2 linked regions of the Orrella dioscoreae genome follow. The protein of the gene in region 1 interacts with the protein of each later gene in a pairwise test. Links are inferred from orthologs where the notes say so. Each region holds a gene or a part of one and is shown in the gene's direction. Other genes may lie near its edges.

Region 1 (14,647 bases):
AGCTTCAGGAAGGTATCCTGCGCCAGGTCGGCGGCCTGGTCATCGCCGTGCATGCGGCGCCGCAACCAGTTCGCCAGCCAGCGATGATGCTGGACGTAAAGCGTCTCGGTCGCCTCGTGGCGGGATAGGTCGGGAGCGGGGGCATGCATCGCGGCGCGCGGACTGGCTGTTGGCCCTGAGGATCAGCGCCAGAATCCGGCAATGATAACAATTATCATTGCCGGAAATAAGCCCCCTGGGGCGCCCCTTGCGGCGCCTAGCGCCTGTCCTCGTTGCGAGGTCCGCCCTCGACGAGGGACACCTGCCCGTCGCCTTCCGCCGATTCCAGACGGTGCGCATCGGAATTGGTCTTCACGTCCAACAGCCATTCGCGCCAGACGGCGACCAGCAGGGCCATCAGCACCGGCCCCACGAACAGGCCGACGATGCCCATGGTCTTCACTCCGCCCACCAGGCCGAAGAACGTCGGCAGGAACGGCAGCTTGACGGGTCCGCCCACCAGCTTGGGCCGCAGGGTCTTGTCGACGATGAAGAGTTCTACCGTGCCCCACACGAAGAGCGCCACGCCCGCCACCAGTTGCTCGGACCCCACCAGGTACAGCGAGACCAGCGTGAAGGACAGGGGCGCGCCGCCGGGGATGAGCGCCATGAAACCGGTGATGACGCCCAGCAGCACGGGCGACGGCACGCCGGCGATCCAGTAGGCCAGGCCCAGCACCACGCCTTCGCCGATGGCGATGAGGCCCATGCCGGTGACGGTGGAGCTGACGGTGGCCGGCACCATGCGCGAGAAACGCTGCCAGCGCTTGGGCAGGATGCGCTCGCCCAGGAGATCCAGCTGCGCCACGATACGGTCGCCGTCCTTGTAGACGAAGAAGAGCGTGATGAGCAGGAACAGCACGTTCAGCGCCAGGCTGAAGGCATTGCCCGTCAGGGACAGCACCACCCGGTAGATGTTGCCCAGGTGCTGGCCGCTGACGGCCTGCACCCAGTCGCCCAGCGCGTGGGGATGGCCCAGGTACTCGTTCCAGTAAGGCGCGATGCGCTCGCCCACCATCGGCAGCGCCAGGATCCAGTTCGGCACGGCCACGCCGTCGCGGTTGGCGGCCAGCAGCCAGGCGATGGCGTTGCTGGCCTCCTTGATGGCATAGGACAGGGCCATCGACAGCGGCACCACGGCCACCACGATGACCACCGTGATGGCGACGCTGGCGGCCAGGATGTTGCGGCCACCGCAGGCCCGCAGCCAGCGCTGGTAGAGCGGCCAGCTGGCCAGGCCCACGATGAGCGCGGCCAGCACGGGGACCAGGAAGCCGCCAAAGAAATACACGCCCGCCAGCAGGATCAGCAGCAACAACCAGCGGGCGACGAGGAAGGCGGGAAGCACGGGAGGCATGGCGATCTCTGGGTCTTCTTTAAGCAGGGTGTCAGCGGGACTATACCGGGCGAACGCGATCCGCCGCTGCCACTGCCGGTCAACGGCGGCAGCGCGGGCATCGCGCATGGGGGTTTACGCGGCGTTCAGCACATGGATGGGCTCGCCCCGGCGCCAGGCGGCGATGGCGGCGACGGCATTGCCATAGAAGGCCACGAAGTTGGAAGGCGTGACATAGCCCAGGTGCGGCGTCAGCACCACGTTGTCCAGGCGGCGCAGCGGGTCATCGGCGGCCAGCGGCTCCTGCGGATACACATCCAGCCCGGCGCCCGCGATGAGCCTGCCGGTAAGCGCGCGCACCAGCGCGTCGTGGTCGGCCAGTCCCGCGCGCGCGGTGTTGACGAGATACGCAGAGGGCTTCATGGCCGCCAGCGCCTCGGCATCGACGACGCCGGCCGTGCGCTCGCTCAGCACCAGGTGCAGGGAGACCACGTCGGAGGAGGTGAAGAGCGCCTGCTTGTCCACGCGCTGCACGCCCGCCTGCGCGGCACGCGCGTCCGTCAGGTTGGGGCTCCAGGCCACCACGTCCATGCCGAAGGCCTGCCCCACGCGGGCCACGCGCTGGCCCAGGTTGCCCAGCCCGACCAGGCCAAGCCGCTTGCCCGCCACGCTGGCGGGAATGGCCGTCTGCCAGAGGCCGGCGCGCATGTTCGCCGCTTCGGCCGGCACGTTCTTGAACAGGGCCAGGATCAATGCCCAGGTCAGCTCGGCCGTGGCGCCCACGCTGTCGGGATGGCCGGGCGCGCCCGAGACCACGACGTCCTGCGCACGGCAGGCCGCCATGTCGATGGCATTGTTGCGCAGGCCCGTGGTCACCAGCAGGCGCAGCGCGGGCAGCCGGGACAGCAGGCCCGCGTCGAAGGGCGTGCGCTCGCGCATCGCGACGATCACGTCGAAGCCCGCCAGCGCCTTGGCGCGCGCCGCGTCATCCGCGGGCAGCGGCGCATCGAAAAAGACGACCTCGGCCTCGGCCAGGCCGCCCCAATCGGCCAGGCCGCGGGCAACGTTCAGGTAATCATCCAGGACGGCAATCTTCATGGCGGCTCCTCGATCTGGCGGTCTGCGCCGCCCTGCATGCGGGCACGGGCACCTGCCCCGGCTCGCATGGGCTTGCTGGCGTTCACACGCCGACGGCCACCTACTGGCGGCCGGACATCGCGCGCTCGATCTTCTGGTCGGTCTTGTATTGGCTCAGCGCGTACACGGACCAGATCGCGGCGGGGATCCAGCCGATCAGCGTGATCTGCAGGATCAGGCAGATGATGCCCGCGAACGGCCGCCCGATGGTGAAGAACTGGAACCAGGGCAACAGGATGGCAAGGATGAGACGCATGGCAGGACTCTTTGAGGTCAGGGAGGGGGCGCCGGATCGACGCCCCAGGAAAGGGGAAGTGCCTTCAGGCGGAAATGGGATTATTTATTTGCGGGCGTCGGCCTTGGGCGCGGCCTGCGCGGCGGCGTCCAGGCGCGTCTTGAAGGCGTCCAGCGACAACGCGCCATTGGCGCGCGAGCCGTCGTCGAAGAAGATCGCGGGCGTACCGCGCACCATCAGTTTCTGCGCCAGGGCCACCACCTCGCCACCCACGTCGTCGCAGGTGGCGGCGGGCGGCACCTTGCCGCGCAGCATCCAGTCGTCCCAGGTCTTCTCGCGCGACTTGCTGCACCAGACGTCACGCACCTTCACGTGCGAATCGGGCGACAGGATGGGCAGCAGGAAGGTGTGCACGGTCAGGTTGTCGACCTCTTCCAGCGTGCGGCGGAACTGCTTGCAATAGCCGCAGTTGGGATCCTCGAAGATGGCGATGCGGCGCTCGCCCTTGCCCTTGACCTGCTTGAGCGCAAGCGCCAGCGGCAGGTCGTCGAAGGCGATGCGGCTCAGTTCCTCCTTGCGCGCGCGGGTCACGTCACGGCGCGTTTCCGCGTCGATGAGCGTGCCGTCCAGCACGAAGCGCACGGCCTCGTCGGTGTAGACCAGGTCGCCGCCCAGGTTCACTTCATAAAGGCCGTAGGGCGTGGCGCGCACGTCGGTAACCGGCGCGCCGGGAAAGCGCGACACGAAGCGCTCGTGGACGTTGGCGGCGATGGCCGCGTCGGCCGCGTCATCGGCAGCCTTGCTGATGACGTCATCGACGGCCGCCTGCCCGGCCGCGGACAGCGGCGCGGTGGACTGCGCCTGCGCGGCGCCGATGGCCAGGCCGACGGACAACAGCGCCAGCGCGGCGACACGGCGGAAGGTGGCCAGTGAAAAGACTTGCATCATGACTCCGAAGCGCGGGCAATCAATTGCCGTTTGACGAAAGGCAGCCGCTCGATGACCTGCATGCCCGTATTGCGCAACCACGCCACCGGCGCGGCGGGCGTATCGAACAGACGGTGCAGGCCGTCGGTGGCGAACTTCATGGCGAACACGGGCTCGGCCCGCGCACGCCGGTAGCGCCGCAGCACTTGCGGATCGCCAGCGGAACGATAGGACTCGCGGTCCGCCACGGCCCGCACCAGCGCCTCGACGTCGGACAGGCCAAGGTTCAGTCCCTGCCCCGCCAGGGGATGCAGCCGGTGGGCGGCGTCGCCGACCAGCGCGAAGCGCTCCCCGATCATATCCGTGGTGGCCAGCGTCAGGTCGAAACCGTGCATGGGCTGGCGCGGGCGCAAGGCGCCCAGCACCCCGCCCGTGGCCGCGCCCAGCTTCTCGATGAGCGCCTGCGTCTGCGCCTCGGCCGGCAGGCCCTGCAGCGCGCGCGCCAACGGCGTCTTCATGGACCAGACCATGGACACCTGCGGCCCCTGCTCGGTGTCGGGCATGGGCAGCAGGGCAAGCACACCGTCCTCGCGGAACCATTGGTAGGCCGTGCCGCCATGCGGGCGCTGGGCGTCCAGGTGGGTGACCAGGCCCACGGCCTCATACGAACGCGAACGCACTGCCACGCCCGCGGCGGCGCGCAGGCGGGATTGCGCGCCATCGGCCGCCACGGTCAGGGCCGGGCGCAGGCGCACGCCGGACTCGGTCAGCAGCTCGCCATTTTCAACTCCCACGCAACGCTCGTCGCGCCAGGGAATGCCATAGATCTGCACGGCCTGCGCCAGGACGCGCTCGATCTCGCCCGACTCCATGATCCAGGCCAGCTGCGCGCGCGTGCCCTGCCAGGCATGCAGCACGACCTGGCCGCCCGCGTCGCCGCGGACGTCCATGGCCTGCACCTCGGCCATGCGCGCGGCGGGCAGGCTGTCCCAGACGCCCAAGCCCGCCAGGAAACGCTGGCTGGCCGCCGAGATGGCGTAGACGCGCGGGTGATACAGCGCGCCGGCAGGGGGCACCGGCACGCGCGGGCCCAGCAGGCTGACCGACTGGCCGCGTCGCGCCAGCGCCAGGGCGCAAGCCAGGCCGACGATGCCCGAGCCGCAGACGACGATGTCGGATTGGCTCATCGCGCTTTCGGCTGGCCCGCCGCCTTGGGCCACAACACCCACATCTGGCCGCGCTGCTTCATGCGACCGGCCTGTTCCCCGGCCGCGTCGCCATAGCCCCAGTAGAAGTCCGTGCGCGCCGCGCCCTTGATGGCCGCGCCCGTGTCCTGTGCGAACACCAGGCGGTTCATGGCGGTTTGCGAAGCAGGGCGGGTGGTGGCCAGGAACACCGGCGTGCCCAGCGGCACGAAGGACGCGTCGACGGCCACCGAGCGCGCCTCGGTCAACGGCACGCCATAGGCGCCGCGCGGGCCCGCGCTGGGGTCGGTAATGGCTTCCTCGCTGAAGAACACCATCGCGGGGTTCACGTTCAGCATTTCATTCACGCGGCCCGGATTGCGCTGGGCCCACAGGCGGATGTTCTGCATGGAGGTCTGGGCCAGGGGCAGCTCGCCCTTGTCGGCCAGCCACTTGCCCACCGAGCCATACGGATGGCCGTTGTGATCGGCGTACGCCAGGCGGATCGTGTCGCCCGCGCCCGGCCCGCCCGTCAACGCCACGCGGCCCGAGCCCTGGATCTGCAGGAAGAAGGCGTCTACCGGATCGTCGATCCAGGCCAGGACGGCGGGCTTCTCGGCCCCCGCGTTGATCTGTTCCCGCGTGTCGTAGGGCACGACACGGCGGCCTTGCAGCTTGCCGCGCACCCGCTTGCCGGCCAGTTCCGGATACAGCCCGCCCAGGTCGATGACCAGCAGGTCCTTGGGCACGGCATACAAAGGCCATTGGTATTTGCCGCCCTGCTCGCGGGAACCGCGCACCAGGGGTTCGTAGTAGCCCGTGACGGTGTTGGCGGCCGGCTTGCCATCGGCGCCCAGCACGCGCCAGGGCTGCAGATAGGTCTGCAGGAACTGGCGCACGGCGGCGGTGTCGCCGGCCGCCGGCGCGCGCGCCGGATCGGCGGCAATGGCGCAGACGGGCTGCCAGTCGCGCGGCGCGGCGCGCGCGGGCGCCGTCAGCGAGCCGCCCGTGGGCCGCATCAGGCCGCGGCAGTTGCGCAGGAAGCCCTCCCAGACCTGTTCCAGGTTGTCGGCGTCCCAGCCCGGCAGATCACGCCAGGTGGCCTGGGTGAAACCGCCGGCCAGCTTGCGCGGCGTGGTGTCGGGCAGGCGCGACAGGGGCGGCACGGTCAAGGGACCCTCCGCCGGCAGCGGCTTGGCGCCCGGCATGCCCGGCACGCTGGGCGCCGTGTCGTCCGGCGCCGGCGGCGAGGCGCAACCCGCCAATACGACACCTGCCAGGACACAGAACGCGCGGCGCACGCTTGCGCCGCCGAGGATTGGATTACGAGACCCGCCAGATTTCATAGACACTCAATGCAGCGTGCGAGGCATGGCCAGCACGAATTCGGAGATCGGTACGTCGAACGGAATGCCGTTCTCGCCCACGCAGTGATAGGCGCCGCGCATCGTGCCCACCGGGGTGGGGAGCGGACAGCCGCTGGTGTATTCGAAGGTTTCGCCGGGCGCGAGCAGCGGCTGCTGCCCCACCACGCCCAGGCCGCGCACTTCCTGCTGGCGCTGTTCGCCATCGGTGATGATCCAGTGCCGCGCGATGACCTGCGCCGGCCGTTCGCCCGTGTTGGTGATGCGCACCGTATAGGCGAACACATACTGCCGCTGGGCCGGGTCCGATTGGTCGGAGACATAGCGGGGCGTCACGGTAACGGTGAGGTCGTAGGATTTCACTGGCCTTGGATCCGGTAATCACGCCCGGGGCCGGGCGCAGGCCCGGCGCCGAACTGCAATAATGGCACATTATGCCTTCGCCCCTGCCCGCCCACATGTCCGACATTTCCTCCCTCCCGCCTGCCGTCATCGCCCCCAGCATCCTCTCGGCCGACTTCGCCCGCCTGGGCGAGGAAGTCCGCGCCGTCGTCGACGCTGGCGCCGACTGGATTCATTTTGACGTCATGGACAACCATTACGTTCCCAATCTGACCATCGGCCCCATGGTCTGTGCGGCCATCCGCCCGCACGTGCAGGTGCCCATCGACGTGCACCTCATGGTCGAGCCGGTGGACGCGCTGATTCCCGAGTTCGCCAAGGCGGGCGCCAACATGATCACGTTCCACCCGGATGCATCCCGTCACGTGGACCGTACGCTGGCCCTCATCCGCGATCACGGCTGCAAGGCAGGCCTGGTGTTCAACCCGGCCATGCCGCTGGACTGGATGGACCACGTGATGGACAAGCTGGACATGATTCTGTTGATGTCAGTCAATCCCGGCTTCGGCGGACAGGGCTTCCTGCCCTCGGCGCTGCCCAAGCTGCGCGCCGCCCGCGCGCGCATCGACGCCTGGACGGCCGAGGGCGGCCAGCCCATCCGCCTGGAAGTCGATGGCGGCGTGAAGGTGGACAACATCGCCGAGATCCGCGCCGCCGGCGCCGATGCCTTCGTGGCGGGCTCGGCCATCTTCGGCAAGCCCGACTATCGCGGCGTCATCGACGCCATGCGCCAACAGATCGCCCAAGGAGAAGCCAGCCGTGGCTGAGGTTCAACACACCGCCGGACGCGCCTTCGACGCCGCCCTGATCGACCTGGACGGCACCCTGCTCGACACCATCCCCGACCTGGCTTTCGCCGCCAACGCCATGCGCGTGGACCTGGGCGAAGCGCCGCTGCGGGAAGACGTGCTGGCCACCTTCGTCGGCAAGGGCATCGAGAACCTCGTGCGCCGCACGCTGGCCGCCAACCTGGACGGCGGCGAGGTCGACGAGGACCTGATGCAGCGCGGCCTGGCCTCGTTCCGCCATCACTACCACCTGGTCAACGGCGACAAGGCCCAGGTCTACGACGGCGTGCTGGACGGCCTGAAGGCGCTGCGCGACCAGGGCATCGCCCTGGCCGTGGTCACCAACAAGCCCACCGAATTCACCGAGCCGCTGCTGGCGCGCACCGGGCTGGCGGGCTTCTTCCAGGTGGTCGTCTGCGGCGACACCTGCGCGAAAAAGAAACCCGACCCCATGCCGCTGCTGCACGCGTGCGAACGGCTGGGCGTCACGCCCGGGCGCAGCCTGGCCATCGGCGACTCCATCAACGATGCCGTGGCCGCCCGCGCGGCGGGCTGCCGCGTGCTGGCCGTGCCGTATGGCTACAACGAAGGCCGCGACGTCCGGACGCTGGACGTCGATGGTATAGTTGCCTCGCTCCTGGACGCCGCGCGCTGGGCCGCTGATCCCAGCGCCGTGCCGGCATCCTGACACCCATAACCCTCGTATCCATGACCGCCACCCGACTCCAGACCGTCATCAGCGCCCGTTGGCGCTGGTGGCGTTCGTCGTCCGGGTGGTGATCACGCACCGGCCGCGCGCCTTACCGCGCACAGGCCGCCAGCAGTAACCCGCAAGTCGCCCGCCCGGACCCAGAAATGGCCGGGCTTTTTTATGCCGCCTCGGCCAGCCCGGGGGCAGCATGGATCGGGTAGCGGCGGGGCGGCACTTTCAAGAACATCAGGCAGAACCGAGAGACGCTTCCCATGACCGAAATCGAATTCAAGGCCCTTGCCGCCCAAGGCTACAACCGCATCCCGCTGGTGGCGGAAACCTACGCCGACCTCGACACCCCGCTGGCCATCTACCTGAAGCTGGCCCACGCCGGCCCGCAAGGCGGCCGCATGAGCTGCCTGATGGAATCGGTGGTGGGCGGCGAACGCTTCGGCCGCTACTCCTTCATCGGCCTGCCCGCGCGCACCGTCATCCGCGCCCATGGCACCAAGACGGAACTGCTGCGCGACGGCAAGGTCGCCGAAACCCACGAGGGCGATCCGCTTGCCTTCATCGAGCAATACCAGCAACGCTTCAAGGTGGCGCTGCGCCCCGGCATGCCGCGCTTCGCGGGCGGCCTGGCCGGCTACTTCGGCTATGACACCGTGCGCCACATCGAGCCGCGCCTGGGACCGGCGGTCAAGCCCTTCCCCGCCGGCATGGACGAGGGCACGCCCGACATCATGCTGATGCACGTCGACGAACTCGTCATCGTCGACAACCTGGCGGGCCGCACCTACCTGATGGTGTATGCCGATCCCAGCCAGCCCGAGGCCTATGCCCAGGCCCAGCAACGCCTGAAGGCGCTGCGCGCGCAACTGCGCAAGCCGGTGGACATCCCCTACAGCCACGCCAGCGTGCAGACCGAGGCACGCCGCGACTTCAAGAAGGACGACTACCTGGCCGCCGTGCGCCGCGCCAAGGAATACATCGCCGCGGGCGACCTGATGCAGGTGCAGGTGGGACAGGTCATCGCCAAGCCCTTCAGCGATGCGCCGCTGTCGCTGTATCGCGCGCTGCGCTCGCTGAACCCCTCGCCCTACATGTACTTCTGGAACTTCGGCGACTTCCAGGTGGTGGGCGCCTCGCCCGAGATCCTGGTGCGCCAGGAAGCCGTCTCCACCGTCGAGGGCGAGGCGGCCAGCCGGGTCACCATCCGCCCGCTGGCCGGCACCCGCAAGCGCGGCGGCACACCCGAGGAAGACGCGGCGCTGGCGGAAGAACTGCTGGCCGATCCCAAGGAACGCGCCGAACACGTGATGCTGATCGACCTGGCCCGCAACGACGTCGGCCGCGTGGCGCGCACCGGCACGGTGGAAGTCACCGACACCATGGTCATCGAGCGCTACTCGCACGTGATGCATCTCGTGTCCAACGTGAACGGCACGCTGCTGCCGGGCATGAGCAGCATGGACGTGCTGCGCGCCACCTTCCCGGCGGGCACGCTGACGGGCGCGCCCAAGGTCCGCGCCATGGAACTCATCGACGAACTGGAACCCGTGCGCCGCGGCATCTATGGCGGCGCGGCGGGCTATCTCAGCTACGGCGGCGAAATGGACGTGGCCATCGCCATCCGCACGGGCGTCATCAAGAACGGCATGCTGTATGTGCAGGCGGCCGCCGGCATCGTGGCCGATTCGGATCCCGAAAAGGAATGGCTGGAAACCGAAGCCAAGGCGCGCGCCGTGCTGCGCGCGGCCGAGCAGGTGCAGGCAGGGCTGGACGAGCCGTTCTGACGGTCCCTTTGCCGCCGGGCCGTCCCAAGGCAAAAGGCGCCCCCTCGGGGGGCAGCAAGCCGAAGGCGCGGCGTGGGGGTCTGTTGCCCTGCCCTAGCGCTGGGCGTACCAGCGCGCGGTGGCGGGTGAGATCTCGTCCATGCGCCAGCCGCGCTGGTGCACGGACCCGTCCTTGCCCTCCACCGTCAGCCAGACCTCGGTCTCGGGCCCGCCGCGCGAGGGCAGCTGGATCTCGACGCTGCGATCCCAACGCGCGCCGCCGAACGTGATGCCCGCGCCGCGCAAGGAGCGCGGCTTGTGCACCTTCAGGTAAGCGGCACGGATCTGCGCATCGCAGGCCTCGCAGAAGCGCAACTGGTACTTCTTGAACGGCGTTTCGCCCAGGATCATCTGCGGCGCGTCCAGGTCTGCTTCGGCCAGGCTGAACGTCCAGGGCCCGATCTCGCCATGCAAGGCGTCGTCGCGCAACACCGGCTTGACCGGCGCCTGCGCCAGCGCGATGCCGAACAATACCGGCACCGCGCACAACACGACCACGGCCACCCAGCGACGCCTTGCGGAAAGCGGCGCCGATGCCTCGATGGGAAGTGGCCGCGCAGGTTTCTCGGTCCAGCGCGGCAACGCGAACACCAGCAAGGCGGAGACGACGCCAATCCAGGCCACCCAGGCAACGCCGCCGATCGTGTCACCCCATCCTTCCAGGCAGATGAGCAGGGCGGCTCCCAGCAAGAGCCAGCCCGCCGTGCGGCACCCCCGCCTGAACGCGGGCAGCGGCACCCGGCCCAGCAGCTGCTCACCTTGGCGCTCGGCGGCCAGGGCCAGGCAGACGAATCCGGCCAGCGCGATCAGCGCCACCGACAGGTTGAGCATCATGGCGCGCTCCCCGACAACAGCCAGCACAGCAGGGACAACACGGCGGTGACGCCCAGGATGCCGATCCAGGCGCGCAGCACGCTGCGCACGCTGAACACCCAGATCACCGCCACGGCATACCAGACAAAGCTGAGCAGGGTGGACGCCATGACGGCTTCGGCACGCGGCAAGGGCCACGCCAGCGCCAGCAACACCGCCATGGCCGAGGCCAGCGCGTAACCACCGAGCGCCGCCACGACGATGCGCGAGAGCACCAGGAGGCGATAGCGAGCCGTCACGGCGCTCATGTCGTCGACTCCCGGGCGGTGACAGGGACGGCGCCGGCTGCCGGGCGAGCCTGCGCCACCGCACCCAGCCAGCGCCGGCGCAATTTGTGGGCGATGTACGCGAAGATGGCCGCCAGGCCCAGCATGGACAGGTCGAAGCCTGCCAGGCCCCAGTCGCCATGGGGCAGCGTCACGCCCAGGTGGCGTTGGGTCGTCAGCGCATTGAGCACCGGCAGCAAGGCATACGCCGCCACGGTGAGCCACAGCAGTTCCAGCCAGGCGCGCTTGAGCGGCCGCAACGAGGCATACAGGAAGCTCCAGCCCCACGCCAGGAACATGCAATGCGCCTCCCAGTCGGGCCGGCTGCCCAGCGAGACCGGCAACAGCCGGTTCGCCCAGAAATAGGCGGCCACGGCCAGGGGCAGGCCCACCAGCGTCCCGGCGTTCAGCACTTCCACGACGCGCAGGCCCGCCGCATCCAGGCGCGAAGGCCCGTGCTTCTTCTGGTGCTGCGTGCGGCGCTTGACGGTCCACATAACCAGCCCGGTGCCGATGACGGCGCAGCCCATCAGGCCCATGACGACATAGAGCCAGCGCAACCACCAGTTGGCGAAAAGGCCCTCGTGCAGGCTGAACATCACGTCGCGGACGTTCTGGGTGTTCGACCGCCTGTCGTCGTGGGCCAGCGGACGGCCGTCCTCGGCGCTGTAGCGCAGGCGGTCCGCCACGTAGACCAGGAGCCGGCCGTCGACCACGCGCGTGACATCCACATAGGCAGGCTCGCCCTGCGGGCGCGCCATTCTCACTCCCGCCACCTTGCCCACGCCCCATTCGGCCTCTGCACGCGCCACGAGCTCGGCCACGTTGGCAGCGGGACGGACCATCGGATCGTGCGGACCCGTGTCGCGCGGAAATGCCTCGCGGAAATACGCCTGGCGATCCGCCTGCGTGCTGCCATAGACCACGTCGCGCGCGGCGGGCATGTAGTCGAAGGCGAAGAACATCAGGCCTGTATAGGTGATCATCAGGAAGAACGGCAGGGACATCACGCTGACCACGTTGTGCGCGTCGAGCCACGAGCGCTGGCCCTTGCCGGGCCTGAAGGTGAAGAAGTCGGTGAATATCTTCTTGTGCGTGATGACGCCCGACAGGATCGCCAGGAACATCAGCATCGTGCATGCGCCGACCAGCGCGATGCCGGTCTGGTAAGGCATGTAGTGCAGGATGTAGTGCATGCGGTAGAGCAGGCCGCCCCCGCCCGTCGCGCGGCCTTCCGCCTCGAAGCTGAACTCGCCGGTCACCGGATCCAGGATCTCGCTGCCGCGTCGGCCCGCTTCATGGTTGCGGCTGGGCAGGTCTTCCCAGGAAATCAGGAAAGGATGCTCGCCGCGCGGATTCAGGCTCTGGTGCGGAAAGGTCACCGTCCAGTTCCTGGCACCCGGCGCCACGGTTTCCAGCCGGTCCAGCGCCAGCCTGATCTGCGTGTCGCGCTCGCCCTTCTGCGCCTGGCCGGCCAGCGGCAGCTCGGGCTTCATCCAGCGCGTGATCTCGTTGTCGACGTAGCCGGCAGTGCCCGTGACGAACACGAAGAACAGCACCCAGCCGACCACGACACCCGTCCAGGTGTGCAACCAGGCCATCGATTGCCTGAAACCCTCTTTCACCTTCTCCGCCCTCGTCGCGCGATTTTCCTGCGTGGCAGCCGGACGATCTCCTACGCGCCTTGCCGTCCGTTCCCCGGCGTCGGGGCCCACCTGCCAACAATAATAAAGACTCGCATTATCATTCGCGGGGATGTCGCCGCGCAAGCCTCCCGCCCGGCCAGGTTCAGCATCGACGCCAGCGGGGCACGCCCGTCACGGCGCCGTCTCTTCCAGGATCCAGCCCGCCGCCTTCTCCGCGATCATCAAGGTCGGGCTGTTGGTATTGCCGCTGGTGATCGTCGGCATCACCCCCGCGTCCACCACGCGCAGGCCCGACACGCCACGCACGCGCAGGCGCGCATCCACCACCGCCATCGGGTCGTCGGCCGCCCCCATCTTCGTCGTGCCCACGGGGTGGAAGATCGTCGTGGCGATGTCGCCCGCCAGCCGGGCCAGTTCCTCGTCGGTCTGGTATTGCACGCCCGGTTTCCACTCCTCGGGCCGGTAGCGCGCCAGCGCCGGCTGCGACACGATGCGGCGCGTCACGCGCAGGGAGTCCGCCGCCACCTGGCGGTCCTCGTCCGTGCCGAGGTAGTTCGGCGCGATGGCCGGCGCATCCTCGGCGCGGGCGCTGCGGATGCGCACCGAGCCGCGGCTCGTCGGGTTCAGGTTGCAGACGCTGGCGGTGAAGGCCGCGAAGGGATGCAGGGGCTCGCCGAAGGCATCCAGCGACAGCGGCTGCACGTGATACTCCAGGTTGGGCCACGGGCGGCCCGGATCGCTGCGGGTGAAGGCGCCCAGCTGCGAGGGCGCCATGCTCATGGGGCCGCTGCGCCGCAAGGCGTATTCCATGCCGATACGCGCCTTGCCCCACAGCGTGGCGGCCAGCATGTTGAGCGTGGGCGCGCCATGGATGCGATAGACGGCGCGGATCTGCAGGTGATCCTGCAGGTTCTCGCCCACGCCGGGCAGGTCCGCCACCACCGCAATGCCATGCTCGCGCAGAAGCGCCGCCGGGCCGATGCCGGACAACTGCAGCAACTGCGGCGAGCCGATGCTGCCCGCGCACAGCACCACCTCGCGCGCCGCGCGCACGACGTGCGCCTGGCCATCCTTGCGCACGGTGGCGCCCACGCAGCGCGGCTGGCCATCGGCGCCAGCCTCGAAACGCAGACCCGTGACCTGCGCGCCCGTCCACAGGGTGAAATTGGGCCGCCGCATGCAGGCCGGCCGCAGGAAGGCCTTGGCCGTGTTCCAGCGCCAGCCGTTCTTCTGGTTCACCTGGAAATAGCCCACGCCCTCGTTGTCGCCCCGGTTGAAGTCCGGCGAAGCCGGAATGCCGGCCTCCTGCGCGGCCTCGGCGAAGGCGTCCAGGATGTCCCAGCGCAGCCGCTGTTTTTCCACGCGCCACTCGCCGCCCGCACCGTGCAGCGCATCGGCGCCAAGGTAGTGGTCTTCGTGGCGCTTGAACGCGGGCACGACGTTGTCCCAGCGCCAGGCGTCCTCGCCCGTCAGCCGCGCCCAGTGGTCGTAGTCGCGCGCCTGCCCGCGCATGTAGATCATGCCGTTGATGCTGGAGCAGCCGCCCAGCGTCTTGCCACGCGGATAGCGCAGCACGCGCCCGTTCAGGCCCGGGTCGGGCTCGGTGCGGTACAGCCAGTCGGTGCGCGGATTGCCGATGCAATACAGATAACCGACCGGGATGTGGATCCAGTGATAGCTGTCCTTTCCACCGGCTTCGACCAGCAGCACACGCCGCTTGCCGTCGGCGCTCAGGCGGTTGGCCATGAGCGCGCCGGCCGTGCCGGCGCCGATGACCACCGTATCGAAGGTGAGGTCGTCCATGCGTATCGTCTCGCTCCGCTTATATGTCGAACGGCCAGCCTGTCGTGCCGTTCATTCTTTTGAGGAATATCATAGAGGGCTTGCGGCGGGCCGGCACGGCCACGTCCGCGCACATCAGGAG
Region 2 (14,641 bases), 3.0 Mb from region 1 along the record:
CCAGACCGACTTCATCCGCGCCTGCGCGGCCAGCGGCAAGCCGGTCAACATCAAGAAGGGCCAGTTCCTGGCGCCGCAAGACATGAAGCAGGTGGCCATCAAGGCGCGCGAGGCCTCGCTGGCCAGCGGCAACGACGGCCGCAACATCATGGTCTGCGAGCGCGGGGCGTCCTTCGGCTACAACAACCTGGTGTCGGACATGCGGTCGCTCGCCATCATGCGCGACACCGGCTGTCCGGTGGTGTTCGACGCCACCCACTCGGTGCAGCTGCCGGGCGGGCAGGGCACGTCCTCGGGCGGCCAGCGCGAATTCGTGCCGGTGCTGGCGCGCGCGGCCGTGGCCGTGGGCGTGGCGGGTCTCTTCATGGAAACCCACCCGAACCCCCGCGAGGCCATGTCCGACGGCCCGAACGCCGTGCCGCTGGACAAGATCGAAGCCCTGCTGGAGACGCTCGTGGCGCTGGATGCGGCGACCAAGCGAGCGGGCTTCATCGAAAACGCTTTCAACTGAAGGAGCCGCCTTGAGCGCCTATCTCATCGCCGACGTCTCGGTGAGCAACCCGCAGCAGTATGAAGACTACAAGCGACTGTCGTCGCAGGCGATGGCCGAGCATGGCGCCAAGGTGCTGGTGCGCGGCGGCCAGACCCAGCACCTGGAAGGGCGCGAACCGGGCCGCACCGTGCTGCTGGAGTTTCCGAACGTCGAGGCGGCGCAGGCCTTCTACGAGTCCGAGACCTACCGCGCCGCCCGCCAGGCACGCGAGGGCGCGGCCGTCATGAATATGTTCATCGTTCAAGGGATCTGAAGATCATGAGTGCAATTGTCGACATCATCGGCCGCGAAATCCTCGATTCGCGCGGCAACCCCACCGTCGAATGCGACGTGCTGCTGGAGTCCGGCGCCATGGGCCGCGCGGCCGTGCCCTCGGGCGCGTCCACCGGCGCGCGCGAAGCCATCGAGCTGCGCGACGGCGACAAGGCCCGCTACCTGGGCAAGGGCGTGCTGCGCGCCGTGGAAAACCTGAACACCGAAGTGTCCGAAGCCCTGATGGGCCTGGATGCCCAGGAACAGACCTTCGTCGACCGCACCCTGATCGAGCTGGACGGCACGGAAAGCAAGGAACGCCTGGGCGCCAACGCGCTGCTGGCCGCCAGCATGGCCGTCGCCCGAGCGGCGGCCGACGAGTCCGGCCTGTCGCTGTACCGCTACTTCGGCGGCAGCGGCGCCATGAGCATGCCCGTGCCGATGATGAACGTCATCAACGGCGGCGCGCACGCCAACAACACGCTGGACATGCAGGAGTTCATGATCCTGCCGATCGGCGCGACCAGCTTCCGCGAGTCGCTGCGCATGGGCGCCGAAGTGTTCCACGCCCTGAAGAAACTGATCCACGACCAGGGCATGTCCACCGCCGTGGGCGACGAAGGCGGCTTCGCCCCCAACGTGGCCAACCACGAAGCGGCCATCCAGCTGATCCTGCGCGCCATCGAGAACGCCGGCTATGAAGCCGGCTCGCAGATCGCCCTGGGCCTGGACTGCGCCAGCTCGGAATTCTTCCGTGACGGCAAGTACCACCTGGCCGGCGAAGGCGGCGTGTCGCTGTCGGCTCAGGAGTTCACCAACCTGCTGGCCACCTGGTGCGACAAGTACCCGATCATCTCGATCGAGGACGGCATGGCCGAGAACGACTGGGAAGGCTGGAAGCTCCTGACCGACCAACTGGGCAAGCGCGTCCAGCTGGTGGGCGACGACCTCTTCGTCACCAACACCAAGATCCTGAAGCAGGGCATCGACCAGGGCGTGGCCAACTCGATCCTCATCAAGATCAACCAGATCGGCACGCTGACCGAAACCTTCGCCGCCATCGAGCTGGCCAAGCGTTCGGGCTACACCGCCGTGGTCTCGCACCGTTCGGGCGAAACCGAGGACTCCACCATCGCCGACATCGCCGTGGCCACCAACGCCATGCAGATCAAGACGGGTTCGCTGTCGCGTTCGGACCGCATGGCGAAGTACAACCAGCTGCTGCGCATCGAGGAAGAGCTGGCCGAAGTCGCCCACTACCCCGGCCGCGAAGCCTTCTACAACCTCCGCTGACCCCTCACGTGATGCTCGCTCCAATCCAGGGCGCAGCGGAGCCGGCTTTGCCGGTCCACCAGCGCCGCCCCCCTGGGGGGGAGGCGCGCAGCGCCTCGGGGGGGCGCTAAACCATGCGTTTGCTATTCCTGGTCCTGGCTGCCCTGTTGTGCCTTATCCAGTACCCATTGTGGCTGGGCAAGGGCGGCTGGTTCACGGTCTGGGACCTGCAGGGCCAGGTGGCGGCGCAGCGCGAGGTCAATGACGGCTTGCGTACGCGCAATGCGGCGCTGGACGCCGAAGTGCGCGATCTCAGCGACGGCACCGAAGCCGTCGAGGAGCGCGCACGCGGCGAACTGGGCATGATGCGCGACGGCGAAGCCTTCGTGCAGATCCTGCCGCCGGGCGTGGCGCCCCCCCAGATCACGGCGCCGCCGCCGCCGAAGAAACCTGGGGCTGCCGCGCCCCCTGCGCGCCAGGCGCCGCGATAGCAAACCCGCCTCTGGCGGGTTTTTTGCTGCAGGCCTGTCGTGGGTGTCGTGGCGAGGTTCAAGGCGCCATCACGATCTCTCCCTGTGCCTGCGACCAGTCTGCCGGCCACGTCGACAGGCTCTGCATCGTCAGCTGCAACTCCAGCACGATGGGCAGCAGGCCCGCGCGTGCCATGGCCTGGCCTTCGGCATCCCGCCGTTCCCTGCCCAAGGCCCGTGCCAGCGCGCCCAGGCCGGGCGTGAGCGGCGCATGCAGGTAACGCAGTCGCAGATGCAGCACCGCGGCGTCGAAGACGGTGTCGCCCGAGCGGGGCCCCCGGCCGCCGGGCCAGCGTTGCCGATGCGCCGCGTGGCGTTCAGGCAGGTAGTCCGGCGACAGCGCGTCCACCGGGGCGGCGTGGAAACCGCCGCTGCGATTGCCACCGTTGAAGTCCAGGAAATGCGCGCGGCGCGGCGACAGGATGTCGATGCGCCAGGCCGGCAGGCCAGCGGCCTGCGCACGCCGGACATGCGCCTGGCGCAGCCGGGCGCGTGCGCCGGTCGGGGAGGCCGTGGCATAGAGCGGCAGCAAGCCGGTCTCGAAGGCATCCGCCATGCTGCCCGGCGCCAGCCCCGCCGTGCTGCCGGCACGCGCCGCTTCCAGCAGCGCCACGCCCAGCAGTTGCCGCGTCCGGTGCCAATGCGCGGTCTCCAGTGCGGCCAGGGCAAGCCCGAGCAGCACGGTGGCCGCGACCGTGAACTCGATCATGGCCGCGCCATGCGAGGCAGGAGGAAGGGAGGGGAGCGGGCGCATGACGGACAGTCTGCGCAAGGCCTGGTCCCGCGTCGATGCGGGCTTGCCGCGACGGATGTTCGTGCGCGGGCGGCGTCAGGACGAGCTTGCGGCGCCAGGCGCGCCGCCCGGCGTCATCCGCGCGTCAGTGCAGCGTCGGCGTGCCGCTGCCGTCTTCGGCGGGCTTCAGCGGGTCGCCCAGGAACAGTTCCGCGCAGTCCACCGGATCGAAGGAATAGGGCTTGCCGCAGAAGTCGCAGGTGACGTCGACCTTGCCGCGTTCTTCCAGGATGGATTCGACTTCCTTGGCGCCCAGCATGCGCAGCATGTCGGCCACCTTCTGCTTCGAGCACGGGCAATGCCAGCGCACGGGCAGCGGCTCGAAGGCCAGCAGGCTTTCTTCCCAGAAGAGGCGGCGGATGATGGTGTCGCTGTCGGTCGACAGCAGTTCCTCGGCCTTCAGCGTGCCCGCCAGGTGACAGGCGCGGTCCCAGGCGTCCAGGTCGTTGCTGGCCAGTTGCGTGTCGGTGCCGTGGCCACCTTCGCCGGGCAGGCGCTGCAGCAGCACGCCGGTGGCCTTGGCGTCGTCGGCCGCCAGCCACAGGCGGGTGTCCAGCTGCTCGGAGGCCAGCATGTAGTGCTCCAGCACCTCGGCCACGGTCTCGCCTTCCAGCGGCACCACGCCCTGGTAGGCGGTCTGGCCCGGCAGCTTGTCGCGCGGGTCCAGCACGACGATGAAGCGGCCCTTGCCATGCGTGTTCAGCAGGCTTTGCAGCGTGCCGTCCTCGGGCAGTTCATGGTCTTCGCGCAGCTTCACGGTGGCGCGCAGGCTCAGGTCGCCGCGGCATTCCACCACCAGCAGGGAGATCGGGCCGTCGCCGTGCATCTGCAGCACCAGCGAGCCGTCCAGCTTCAGGTTGCCGGCCAGCAGCGTGGCGGCGGCCACCAGTTCGCCCAGCAGCTTGCGCACGGTGGGCGGATACTGGACGTGCGACTGGGCATGACGCCAGGTGTCGCGCAACTCGGCGATCTGCACCTTCACCTGGCGGTCTTCGAAGAGGTATTTCTTGAGCGTATCGGTCATGGGAGGATGTTAGCCGATCCGCCTGCGGCCACTCCCCCGATGAGCCCTCAGCCGATGCGCTTGAGCTGCTGGCGGTATTCCCGGCCGCGCTCGACGTAATGCCGGGTGTTCTTGTGCATGTTGGCGATCTCGTCGGCGGACAGCTCGCGCACGACCTTGCCGATGCCGATGACCAGCGAGTTGTCGGGAATCTCGCGGCCTTCCGGCACGATGGCGCCCGCGCCGATGAGGCAGTTGCGGCCGATCACCGCGCCGTTCAGCACGATGGCCTGCATGCCGATCAGGGCGCCATCCTGGATGGTGCAGCCGTGCAGCATGGCCTGGTGGCCCACCGTCACGTGCTTGCCCACGGTCAGGGGCGAGCCCTTGTCCACGTGCAGCACGCTCGATTCCTGGATGTTGCTGCCTTCGCCGATCACGATGGGCTCGTTGTCGCCGCGGATGGTGACTTGCGACCAGATGCTCACGCCCGCACAGAGCGTGACGTCGCCGATGATGTCGGCCGATTCGAAGACGAAGCTGTCTTCATGGATGGTGGGGGTCTGCGCGTTCAGTTGATAGATGGCCATGTCTCGTGGTCTGCCGCGTGGCCGCGGTCTGGAAGGGGAAAGGAGAAGCCGGCCCGGGGAGGCCGGCTGCGTGGCCGGCAGGGGCTGCCGGCGAGGGGCGATCAGGTTGGCGTGCTAGTGGTCAGCGGGGGGAGGCCGGCGGGCAGGCCTGCACGGCCTTGCTCGCGCAGGCGCAGCACCCGGCGCTGCACCTTGCCGGTGGCGGTCATGGGCAGGGCGTCGAGGTACTCGATGTCCTTGGGGTACTGGTACGGCGCGAGCCGCGTGCGCACGTGCGCCTGCAGCAGCTCGGTCAGCTCGGCCGGGTCGCGCTGGGCATAGTCGGGGGTCAGCACGACATAGGCCTTCACCACGTTGCCGCGCTCGGCATCGGGCTTGGGCACCACGGCGGCATTGGCGACCGCAGGGTGGTCGATCAGGCAATTCTCGATTTCACCCGGCCCCACCCGATAGCCCGAGGTCTTGAAGACGTCGTCGGCGCGGCCGGCGTACCAGAAGTAGCCGTCCGCATCGATGCTGGCGAGGTCGCCCGTGCGGCACCAGTCGCCCGAGAACTTGGCCTGGGTGGCGGGCTCGTTGCGCCAGTAGCCCAGGAACAGGATGGGGTCGGGATGGCCGTGGATGTCGTGGCGGTTCAGCGCGATCTCGCCGACCTCGCCCGTCTTCACGGGCTGGCCCAGCTCGTCGAGCACCGCGACCTGGTGGCCCGGATAGGCGCGGCCCATGCTGCCCGCGCGTGCGGGCCACTTCTGGCCGCTGTTGCCGATCAGGTAGTTCATCTCGGTCTGGCCGAACATCTCGTTGGGCGTGATGCCCAGCGCGTCCCGGCACCAGTTGAAGACCGCCTCGCCCACGCTCTCGCCCGCGCTCATGATGCTGCGCAAGGCCAGGCGGTACTGCGCGCGCGGTTCGGGCACGGCCTTCATCATCATCTTCAGCGCGGTGGGGAAGAGGAAGGTGTTGGTGACGCGGTAGCGTTCCAGGATCTCGAAGGCGCGCTCGGGGGTGAAGCGGCCACGCGCGCCGACGATGGGCGTGCCGAAATAGAGGCTGGGCAGCAGCGCGTCCATCAGGCCGCCGGTCCAGGCCCAGTCCGCGGGCGACCAGAAGACGTCGCCCGGCTGCGGGAACCAGTCCTGCGAGGCCACGAAGCCGGGCAGGTTGCCGATCAGCACCGCGTGCGGCAGCAGGGCGCCCTTGGGCGCGCCGGTGGTGCCGGAGGTATAGAGCAGGATGGCGGGATCCGAGGCGCGGGTATTGGCCGGGCGGAAATGCGGCAGTTGGCGCGCCAGCAGCGAGCGCCACGGCAGGATGTGTTCGTCCTTGACGTCGATGCCGATGATCTGGCGCACGGCGGGGCAACGGTCGGCGGCGGCCAGCAGGTTGGCGCAGGAGCTGTCGTCCACGATGGCGACGCGCGCTTCCGAGTCGCGCAGGCGCTGCTCCAGGGCATCGGGACCGAACAAGGGGGACAGCGGCAGGACGACGGCGCCCACGCTGTGGATGGCGATGTGGGCGACGACGGTTTCGGGGCGCTGCCCCAGCGCGACCGCCACGCGGTCGCCACGGCCCACGCCCATGCGGACCAGGCCGTTGGCGAGCTGGTTGGCGGTTTCGGCCAGGCGGGCGTAAGTCCAGACTTCCCGGTTGCCGGCTTCGTCCTCGATGTAGAGGGCAATGCGGCGGGCGTCCAACGAACTGTCGGCCCAGCGATGACAGCAGGCCTGGGCGATATTGAAGGCCGGCGGCACCAGCCAGCGAAACGAGTGGTAGAGCGCCTGGTATTGGTCGGTCATGGCCCTGTGCAGCAGCGCGGGTTACACCTTGCGGAGGTCACGGGCACGAGCCGGGCGCCAAGGCCAGGGCCGGCGCCCGCGCCGACGTTCTTTCAAGGTGCAAGCATGACCCAGGAGGCCGCTAACTGCAAGAACGCGGCTCAGCTTCCCGCATTGTCTAAGGGTTTGTACGGATGCTTGCCGTGGCGGCGCAGCGAGGACGGCAGCGCGGGCAGGGCCAGCGGGCGCGGCGTGTGGGGCCGAGCCGCCTGCTGGCGCCCCAGGCGTTCCACCGGCACGTGCGACCAATCCAGCAATTCCAGCTTGCCATCGTGGTGTTCGGCCAGGGCCGACAGGCTTTCCACCCAGTCGCCGTCGTTGCAATACAGCACGCCCTCGACCTCGCGGATCTCGGGGCGGTGGATGTGGCCGCAGACCACGCCGTCCAGGCCGCGCTCGCGGGCGGAGCCCGCCAGCGCCTGCTCGAAGTCGGTCATGAAGGCCACGGCGTTCTTGACCTTGTGCTTCAGGTATTGCGACAGGGACCAATAGGGCAGGCCACGGCGGCGGCGCAAGGCGTTGTAGTGGTTATTCAGCCACAGCGCGAAGGTGTAGAGCCGGTCTCCCACGTGGGCCAGCCACTTGCCGTGCTGGATCACGTGATCGAACTGGTCGCCGTGCAGCACCAGCAGGCGCCTGCCATCGGCGGTCTGGTGGATTTCCTCGTCCTGGATCTCGATGTCGCCGAAAGCGTAGCCGATGAAGTCCCGGGCGAATTCGTCGTGGTTGCCGGGGATGAAGACCACCCGGGTGCCGTGGCGCGCCATGCGCAGGATCTTCTGCACGACGTCGTTGTGCGAGCTGGGCCAGTGCCAGCTGCGGCGCAGCGCCCAGCCATCGACGATGTCGCCGACCAGATACAGGGTCTTGGCCTGGTTGTGCTCCAGGAAATCGAGCAGGAAGTCCGCCTTGCACCCGGAGGTACCCAGGTGGATGTCGGAGATCCAGAGCGTGCGCCAGTGGGTGATCTTGGGGGAGGTCACGATGGCTTCCTGTAGTGGGGGCTTGTCCACTATGGAACCATTTTGCGGTGACCACCCTGTGACCGAGCGGTGACGGGCTTATGACAGGGACCCCGGGAGGGCGTCCCCGCAAGGCGGCATCAGGCTGCGGCGGGGACCGCGGGCTGGGTGCTGACCAGGCGCGTGCCGGCCAGCCTGTCATGCAGGAATTGCCCGCCGTCGCGGCCGCCCCACGTGCCCAGGAAGTTCATGAACGGGGTGAAGACGATGAGGCTGTTGGCCGAGGCCCAGCCCGTGCTGGCCGACAGGGCCCAGACGCCGGCGGCGGCCGCCAGCGGCAGCACCCACATGAGCACGTAGCGCAACACCAGCCGGCCCAGGCCGGGGATGGCGCCGCGCGCATCCACCAGGCGGATGTGCCAGGTCTTCATGGGCAGGGTCTGCCCGCCCATGCGCCAGCACAGCAGGAAGTAGGCGCCGATGGCCAGGAACACCATGGCCTGGCGGGCGTGGCGCAGCGTCAGGCCGTGCCGGCTCTGGGTCAGCGTATCGAAGAGATAGGTGGCAAGGAACACCACGGCGAAGAGCAGCACGCCTTCGTACATCATGCAGGCGAAGCGGCGCAGGCGCCCGGGCACGGGGGCGGTGGCATCGAGGATGGGGGCGGTCTGGCTCATGATGGGGACGTATTATCCCGGAAAACCGCCGCCTGGCCTTGCGCTTTCCTTGCGCTGGCGCAGGACTTCAAGGCGAGGCGGGGGCGGGCTGGTCCGCCCCCGCCTCGGCCCAATCCGCCGGCAAGGCATTGCCGGCCAGCGTCGAGACGAAGGCCGCCGTGCGCGGGTGGGTCGAGGCCTGGAACAACTGCCGCGGCGTGCCGGCCTCGACCAGCGCGCCGTTCTCCAGGAAGGCCACCTGCTGCGAAATGGCGGCGGCCAGGCGCAGGTCGTGCGTGGCCATCAGCATGGTCATGCCTTCGGCCGCCAGCGCGCGCAGCACGTCGACGACTTCACCGGCCAGGGTCGGATCCAGCGCCGAGGTCGGTTCATCGCACAACAGCACGCGCGGCGAGGGCGCCAACGCGCGGGCGATGGCGACGCGCTGCTGCTGGCCACCCGAGAGCGTGGCGGGCCAGGCATCTGCCTTGGCGGCCATGCCGACCTTCTCCAGCAGCTGCATGGCGCGTTCGCGGGCCTGGGCGCGGCGCCATTTCTGCACGGTGACCAGGCCTTCCATGACGTTTTCCAGCGCGGTCCGGTGCGGGAACAGCTGGAAGTTCTGGAACACCATGCCGGTCTGGCGGCGGACCTGTTGCAGCGTCTCGGCCGGCAGCCGCGCGCCGGTGAACGACACCGACACCTCGCCCAGTTGCAGGGCGCCGCGCTCCGGCACTTCCAGCAGGTTCACGCAGCGCAGCAGCGTGCTCTTGCCGCTGCCCGAGGGCCCGATCAGCGAGGTGACGCTGCCTTCGGGAATGGCCAGGTCGACGCCGTGCAGCACGGTGTTGCCGTCGAACTGCTTGACGATGCCTTGCAGTCCGATCATCGCAACTTCCCGGCGAAGGTGGCGTGCTGGCCGTAGCGCCGCTCCAGCCGTGTCTGCGCGGCCGACAGCACCGAACTGAACAGCAGGTAGATCAGCGCCGCCAGGACATACAGCACCAGCGGTTCATAGGTGACGGCCGCGATGCGCTGGGCCTGCTGGAAGATTTCGGGCACGGTCAGCACCGCAGCCAGCGAGGTGTCCTTGACCAGCGAGATGAAGGAGTTGGCCAACGGCGGCACGGCCACGCGCGCGGCCTGCGGCAGCACCGTGCGCCGCATGGCCTGGCCGCGTGACATGCTGAGCGAATAGGCGGCTTCCCACTGGCCCTTGGGGATGGATTCGATGGCCGCCCGGATCACTTCCGAGTTGTAGGCGCCCACGTTCAGCGTGAAGCCGATCAGCGCGGCGGGTAGCGGATCCAGCACGATGCCCACGCTGGGCAGACCGTAGAAAATCACGAAGAGCTGCACCAGCAGCGGCGTGCCGCGGATCAGCCAGACGTAGAAGCGCACCAGCTGGACCAGTGGCCAGGGGCCGAACAGCCGGATCAGCGCGACCAAGAAGGCCAGGGCCAGTCCGGCGGCGAAGGACAGGAGGGAAAGAGGAACGGTGAATTCCAGTCCTGCCTGCAGCAATGGCCAGAAGGAATCTGCCATCAGCTGCAGCCAGGCCGGCACCACCGATGTCACGGTGTCGGTCGGCATGCGGGGCGGGCGCTACCTGCTTGGGTAAGGGCTTGCGGCAGGGGAAGTCTTATTGCGTCGAGACGTCGACGCCGAAATACGTTTCCGAGATCTTCTTGTAGGTGCCGTCGGCGCGGATGTCCTTCAGGGCCTTGTTGATGGCGTCGCGCAGTTCGGGGTTGTTCTTGCGCAGCAGCACGCCCGAGGCGTTCACGTCCTTGCCGGAAGCATAGGCCACGGCCTGCACCGGCGCATTCGGTTTCTGCTTCTTGAAGTCCAGGTAGGACAGCTTGTCGTTGACGGTGGCGTCCACGCGGCGCGACAGCAGCAGGTCCACCGATTCGTTGAAACCCTGCACCGGCACGATCTCGGCGCCGTAGGACTGCGCGAGCTTGCCGAAATTGCTGGTCAGCGTGTTGGCCGAGCGCTTGCCCTTCAGGTCCTCGAAGGTCTTGATGCTGGTGTTGTCGTTGCGCACCACCAGCGCGGCGGGCGAGGTGATGTAGGCGTCGGAAAAGTCGTACTTGGCCTGGCGGGCTTCGGTGATGCCGACCTGGTTGATGACCGCGTCGTAGCGCTTCACATCCAGCCCGGCGATCAGGCCGTCCCATTTGCCTTCGACGAATTCGGCTTTCACGCCCAGGCGTTCGGCGATCGCGCGGCCGATCTCGACGTCGAAGCCGGTGAGCTTGCCGTCCTGATGGAAGCTGAAGGGGGCATAAGTGCCCTCGGTGCCGATCTTGATCACGCCGGCCTTGCGGATATCGTTCAGGCCCGACTGGGCATGGGCCACGCCCAGGGCGGCAAGCTGAAGGAGGCCGGCGGCCAGCACGCTGCGGAAGGAAAGGGAAATCATCGCGAGGCTCCGAAAAGGGCGGCTGCCCGGGAAAGGATGCGCTCACTGTAGCAATGGCCCATTCTGCCAACAACGACGATTTTCAGTTGGTTTAATTTCTATAAGTTATTAGTGAATGTGCTCGGGCGGCAGAAAAAAGCGAAAAAAAAGCCCATCGAAACCGATGGGCTTAAAAAGGGGCCTTGGCAGCCCCCAAGGGGAAAAACGGCTCACTGCAATAACGCTTACTGCAAGAATTCTGTACTGCGGAATACTTTAAGACCTTTGTCAGACGGCAGGTAGCGTTGTTTCGCTTGGTCACTGCATGCACCGTGTCGAGGCGTGCCGTGGACCCCTCCGTCTGGAAAACAGCGCACTGATGCTGTCGTCTAGGGTTAACCCGAATTATAGGGATAACCCTTTTGGAACGCAATCTTTTGGTGCGTCGCAGCGCGACGTTGCACCGTGACAACGAATTCATGCACCATCTTTGTGCCGATTGCTGCCTTCGACCAGGTCGAAGGCGAACAGGCGGCAGTCCAGCGCGCCATTGTGCACGGGCGTGCGGCGGTGGGCCTTCAGCCGCAAGGCCTGCGGGAATTTCAGGTCGCTGGTGATGACGTTCAGGTGCCAGCCGGCATAGTGGCGCTTCAGTTGCGCGGCCCACTCCGGCCACAGCGTTTCCTGCGCGTGCATGTCCAGGCGTTCGCCATAGGGCGGATTGGTCACGATCCAGCCGCTGTCGGCGGGCGGCTGGGCCGTGCGCGCGTCACCCACCTCGAAGCGGATGGTCTCGGCCGACAGCCAGGCGCGCTCGGCGTTGCGTTGCGCGGCGGCAATGGCGGCAGGGTCGCGGTCGATGCCCACGAGCGGCGCCTCCAGCTGCGGCAGCACATTCGCCCGCGCTTCCTGGCGCAGGCGATCCCAGGCGCGGCTGTCATGGTCGCGCAGCCGCTCGAAACCGAAAGGACGCGAAATGCCGGGCGGCACGCCCAGGGCGATCCAGGCGGCTTCGATGAGGATCGTGCCGCTGCCGCAGAACGGATCCATGAGCGGCGCGGCCGGGTCCCAGCCAGCCAGCGCCAGGAGGCCGGCGGCCAGGTTCTCGCGCAATGGGGCTTCGCCCTTGTCCAGGCGCCAGCCGCGCTTGAAGAGCGATTCGCCCGAGGTGTCCAGGTAGAGCGTGGCGGTCTCGGCGGTCAGGAAGAGATGCACGCGCGCGTCGGGGCGCACGGTGTCGATGCTGGGACGCTCGCCTTCGCGGTCACGCAGGCGGTCGCAGATGCCGTCCTTGGCGCGCAGGTTGCAGAACTGCAGGCTCTTCATGGGGCTGCGGATGGCCGAGGTGTCCACGCGCAGCGTGTGCTCGGGCCCGAACCAGCGTTCCCAGGGCGTGGCGCGAGCCAGTTCCAGGATGTCGTCCTCGTGCTGGATCGGCGCGTGCGCCACCTGCACCAGCACGCGCGTGGCCAGGCGCGAATACAGGTTGGCGCGTTCGACGCCGGTCCAGTCCGCGGTGAAGCGGGCGCCGGCGCGGTCCGCCTGCGCATCCTCGAAGCCCAGGGCCTGCAGCTCGATGGTCAGCGCCTCTTCCATGCCTTGGGGGCAGGGAGCGAAGACGGTGTAGCGCTCGCTGTCGTCGCGGGCACGAACGGCGGCGTGCGCACGCGGTGCCGGGCGCGGCGCCGGCCGGGCGTCCTGGGTTGCCTCGTCTTCCAGGAGGTCATCCCAGGACGCGGCAACGGGCGCATCGTCGTGCACCCGGGCGGGACGGGGGCCGGCACCCGTCCCGCCAGCAGGGCGCGTGTCGCGGCGCGTTTCGCGCTGTCCGTCACGCTGCATGTTGCGCAGCGGCCTGCCGCCTTCGCGCGGCGCGCGCGTGGGGGGGCCGGCGGAAGCGGCGTCGCTGCGGCGCGGGGCGGGCGTGTCGTCCGCGCGCCGTGCCGATGACTGTTCCTTCACGCGCACCTGCTGCGCGACCTGGCGCGCGCGCGCGCCGGTCCGCTTGCGCGGGCCGTCATCGTCGCTGGCCGGGGTGGCGCTGCGTTTGACGGTTTTCAGCGACAGCGTTTTGCGCGGAGGATCCGCATCTTGGGAGGACATGGGCAGGACTCGAAAAAATGACGAACCGCGCGCGCGGTCCGGACAGAATCAATCAGAACGGCTTGACGACCACGAGCGCCACGATGGCCAGCAACAGCAGGACCGGCAACTCGTTGAACCAGCGGTAGAAAACATGCGAACGGGTGTTGGCGCCGCGCTCGAACTTGCGCAGCAGCACGCCACAGCCGTGGTGATAGCCGATCAGCACCAGAACCAGCGTGAGCTTGGCGTGCATCCAGCCATTGCCAGCGCCCATGCCGATGCCATAGCCGGCAAACAGCCACAGGCCGAACAGCACGGCCGGAATCGCCAGGATCGTGGTGAAGCGATAGAGGCGGCGGGCCATGCCCAGCAAACAGGACTGCACCGCCGGGTCGCCCTGCTGCGCCAGGTTCACGAAGATGCGCGGCAGATAGAACAGGCCGGCGAACCAGGACGTCACGAAGACGATGTGCAGCGTTTTGACCCAGAACATGGCGGTCCTTCGATATCAGCTAGGCGAAGCCCGGATTGTAGAGCGTCGCCAGGACCGAGGTCCGCCTGCGTGCGCCGCGCCGGCGTGGCGCGGCATCCGGCGCGTCAGGCCGGCTGGGGCGTGGCGCCCACGATGCGTCCGCTGATGCGGGCGGCATTGGCGAAATGGGCCTCGAAGGTGTCGCCGACGGCCACCGGATGGATGCCGGTGCTGGCGCCGGTCGAGATCCAGTCGCCCGCCTTCAGGGCGATGCGGCGGTCCGCCAGGGTGTTGATGAGGAACAGCAGCGCCGAGACCGGGCCGCCGGGGATGCGGGCCGCGTCGCCGGCGCCCGCTTCCTGGCCGTTGATGGAAATGCGGGTCGTCCAGTTTTCCAGCGGCTGCGAGAAGAAATCCTTCAGCTCGTCGCCGACCACCAGCCCGGCGTTGTTGCCGAAATCACTGATGACGGCGCCAGGCCCCAGCGGGCTCAGGTTCTTCAGCGGGCTGCCGGCCAGTTCGATGGCGGCGTGCACGCCGCCCACGTAGTCGCCGATCTCGGCAGGGCGTTCGAAGTGCATGCCGACCGGCACCGGCTTGGCGATGCGGATGGCGAACTCCACTTCCACGGCGGCATAGCCGCCTTCCACCACGGGCACCTGGGCGCTGTCGGTCTGCCAGACGTTGCCGGCCAGCACGGGACCGACCAGGCGCTCGGCGGGGAATTGTTCACGCCATTGCGGCTGCACCGCGGCCACTTTCCAGCCGCCGACGGGGCCGGGCCAGGCGGCCAGCGCCACGTCCTGGATGTGGTACGCGGCCGCCAGCGTGGCCGGCGTCACGTCACCGGGATAGGCGGCCAGGGCGGTGGCACTGAGGCGGCCCTGGCGGAAGGCTGCGGCGATCTGTTCGGCGGTGAGCGGATTGCGGGCGTCGGCGGTCATGGAGGCGGCTTGTCTCGTCGGTTGTAGTGGAGGGGCGTAGCAGCAGCGTGGCGCCAGGGCATTGTTACACAGGGCCGCGCGCCTCGCCACGCTGGCGCCGGACGCGCCGCCAGAGCCAGCCGTACAGCACCGCGTTCAGCGTGACGACGCCCACGCCCAGGCCCACCTGCACGGTGCGCGTCAGGCCTTGCGGATAGATCGCGGCCAGCAGGTAGTGTTCGATGAATCCGCCCGAGTATCCGGCCTGGCCCGCCTGCGCACGCAGGTCGTTCTCCAGCGGCGTGAGC

Evidence for each region.
Region 2: the proteins of rpe (region 1) and eno interact in binary tests that used the Escherichia coli proteins (3 or more experiments, as listed by UniProt). The link is inferred for Orrella dioscoreae from one-to-one orthologs.

Annotation. Positions count from the first base shown.
Region 1 is NZ_LT907988.1:4,630,113-4,644,759, forward strand. The notes cover bases 5,564-8,523. They hold rpe (ribulose-phosphate 3-epimerase), read left to right. Parts: upstream 5,564-6,656; coding sequence 6,657-7,391; downstream 7,392-8,523. Other genes in these bases: mltA (murein transglycosylase A), read right to left, coding at 5,564-6,159; apaG (Co2+/Mg2+ efflux protein ApaG), read right to left, coding at 6,211-6,585; ODI_RS21230 (phosphoglycolate phosphatase), read left to right, coding at 7,384-8,100; trpE (anthranilate synthase component I), read left to right, coding at 8,376-8,523. Outside these bases: ODI_RS21185 (sigma-70 family RNA polymerase sigma factor), read right to left, coding at 1-149; ODI_RS21190 (AI-2E family transporter), read right to left, coding at 257-1,396; ODI_RS21195 (D-2-hydroxyacid dehydrogenase family protein), read right to left, coding at 1,511-2,473; ODI_RS21200 (YqaE/Pmp3 family membrane protein), read right to left, coding at 2,574-2,768; ODI_RS21205 (DsbC family protein), read right to left, coding at 2,853-3,695; ODI_RS21210 (UbiH/UbiF family hydroxylase), read right to left, coding at 3,692-4,861; more of mltA, read right to left, coding at 4,858-5,563; more of trpE, read left to right, coding at 8,524-9,899; ODI_RS21240 (DUF3325 domain-containing protein), read right to left, coding at 9,993-10,772; ODI_RS21245 (DUF3649 domain-containing protein), read right to left, coding at 10,769-11,059; ODI_RS21250 (PepSY-associated TM helix domain-containing protein), read right to left, coding at 11,056-12,678; ODI_RS21255 (GMC family oxidoreductase), read right to left, coding at 12,895-14,526. UniProt on the Escherichia coli protein: Catalyzes the reversible epimerization of D-ribulose 5-phosphate to D-xylulose 5-phosphate.
Region 2 is NZ_LT907988.1:1,602,636-1,617,276, forward strand. What follows is about bases 1-2,954. They hold eno (phosphopyruvate hydratase), read left to right. Parts: upstream 1-811; coding sequence 812-2,098; downstream 2,099-2,954. Other genes in these bases: kdsA (3-deoxy-8-phosphooctulonate synthase), read left to right, coding at 1-511; ODI_RS07445 (DUF1330 domain-containing protein), read left to right, coding at 522-806; ftsB (cell division protein FtsB), read left to right, coding at 2,212-2,568; ODI_RS07460 (hypothetical protein), read right to left, coding at 2,627-2,954. In the rest of the region: more of ODI_RS07460, read right to left, coding at 2,955-3,361; Hsp33 family molecular chaperone HslO, read right to left, coding at 3,486-4,424; ODI_RS07470 (gamma carbonic anhydrase family protein), read right to left, coding at 4,472-4,993; ODI_RS07475 (acyl-CoA synthetase), read right to left, coding at 5,095-6,789; ODI_RS07480 (UDP-2,3-diacylglucosamine diphosphatase), read right to left, coding at 6,930-7,841; ODI_RS07485 (RDD family protein), read right to left, coding at 7,931-8,467; ODI_RS07490 (amino acid ABC transporter ATP-binding protein), read right to left, coding at 8,535-9,335; ODI_RS07495 (amino acid ABC transporter permease), read right to left, coding at 9,332-10,012; ODI_RS07500 (amino acid ABC transporter substrate-binding protein), read right to left, coding at 10,089-10,874; ODI_RS07505 (THUMP domain-containing protein), read right to left, coding at 11,331-12,956; ODI_RS07510 (CopD family protein), read right to left, coding at 13,009-13,431; ODI_RS07515 (2-keto-4-pentenoate hydratase), read right to left, coding at 13,536-14,354; ODI_RS07520 (DUF2784 domain-containing protein), read right to left, coding at 14,419-14,641. UniProt on the Escherichia coli protein: Catalyzes the reversible conversion of 2-phosphoglycerate (2-PG) into phosphoenolpyruvate (PEP). It is essential for the degradation of carbohydrates via glycolysis.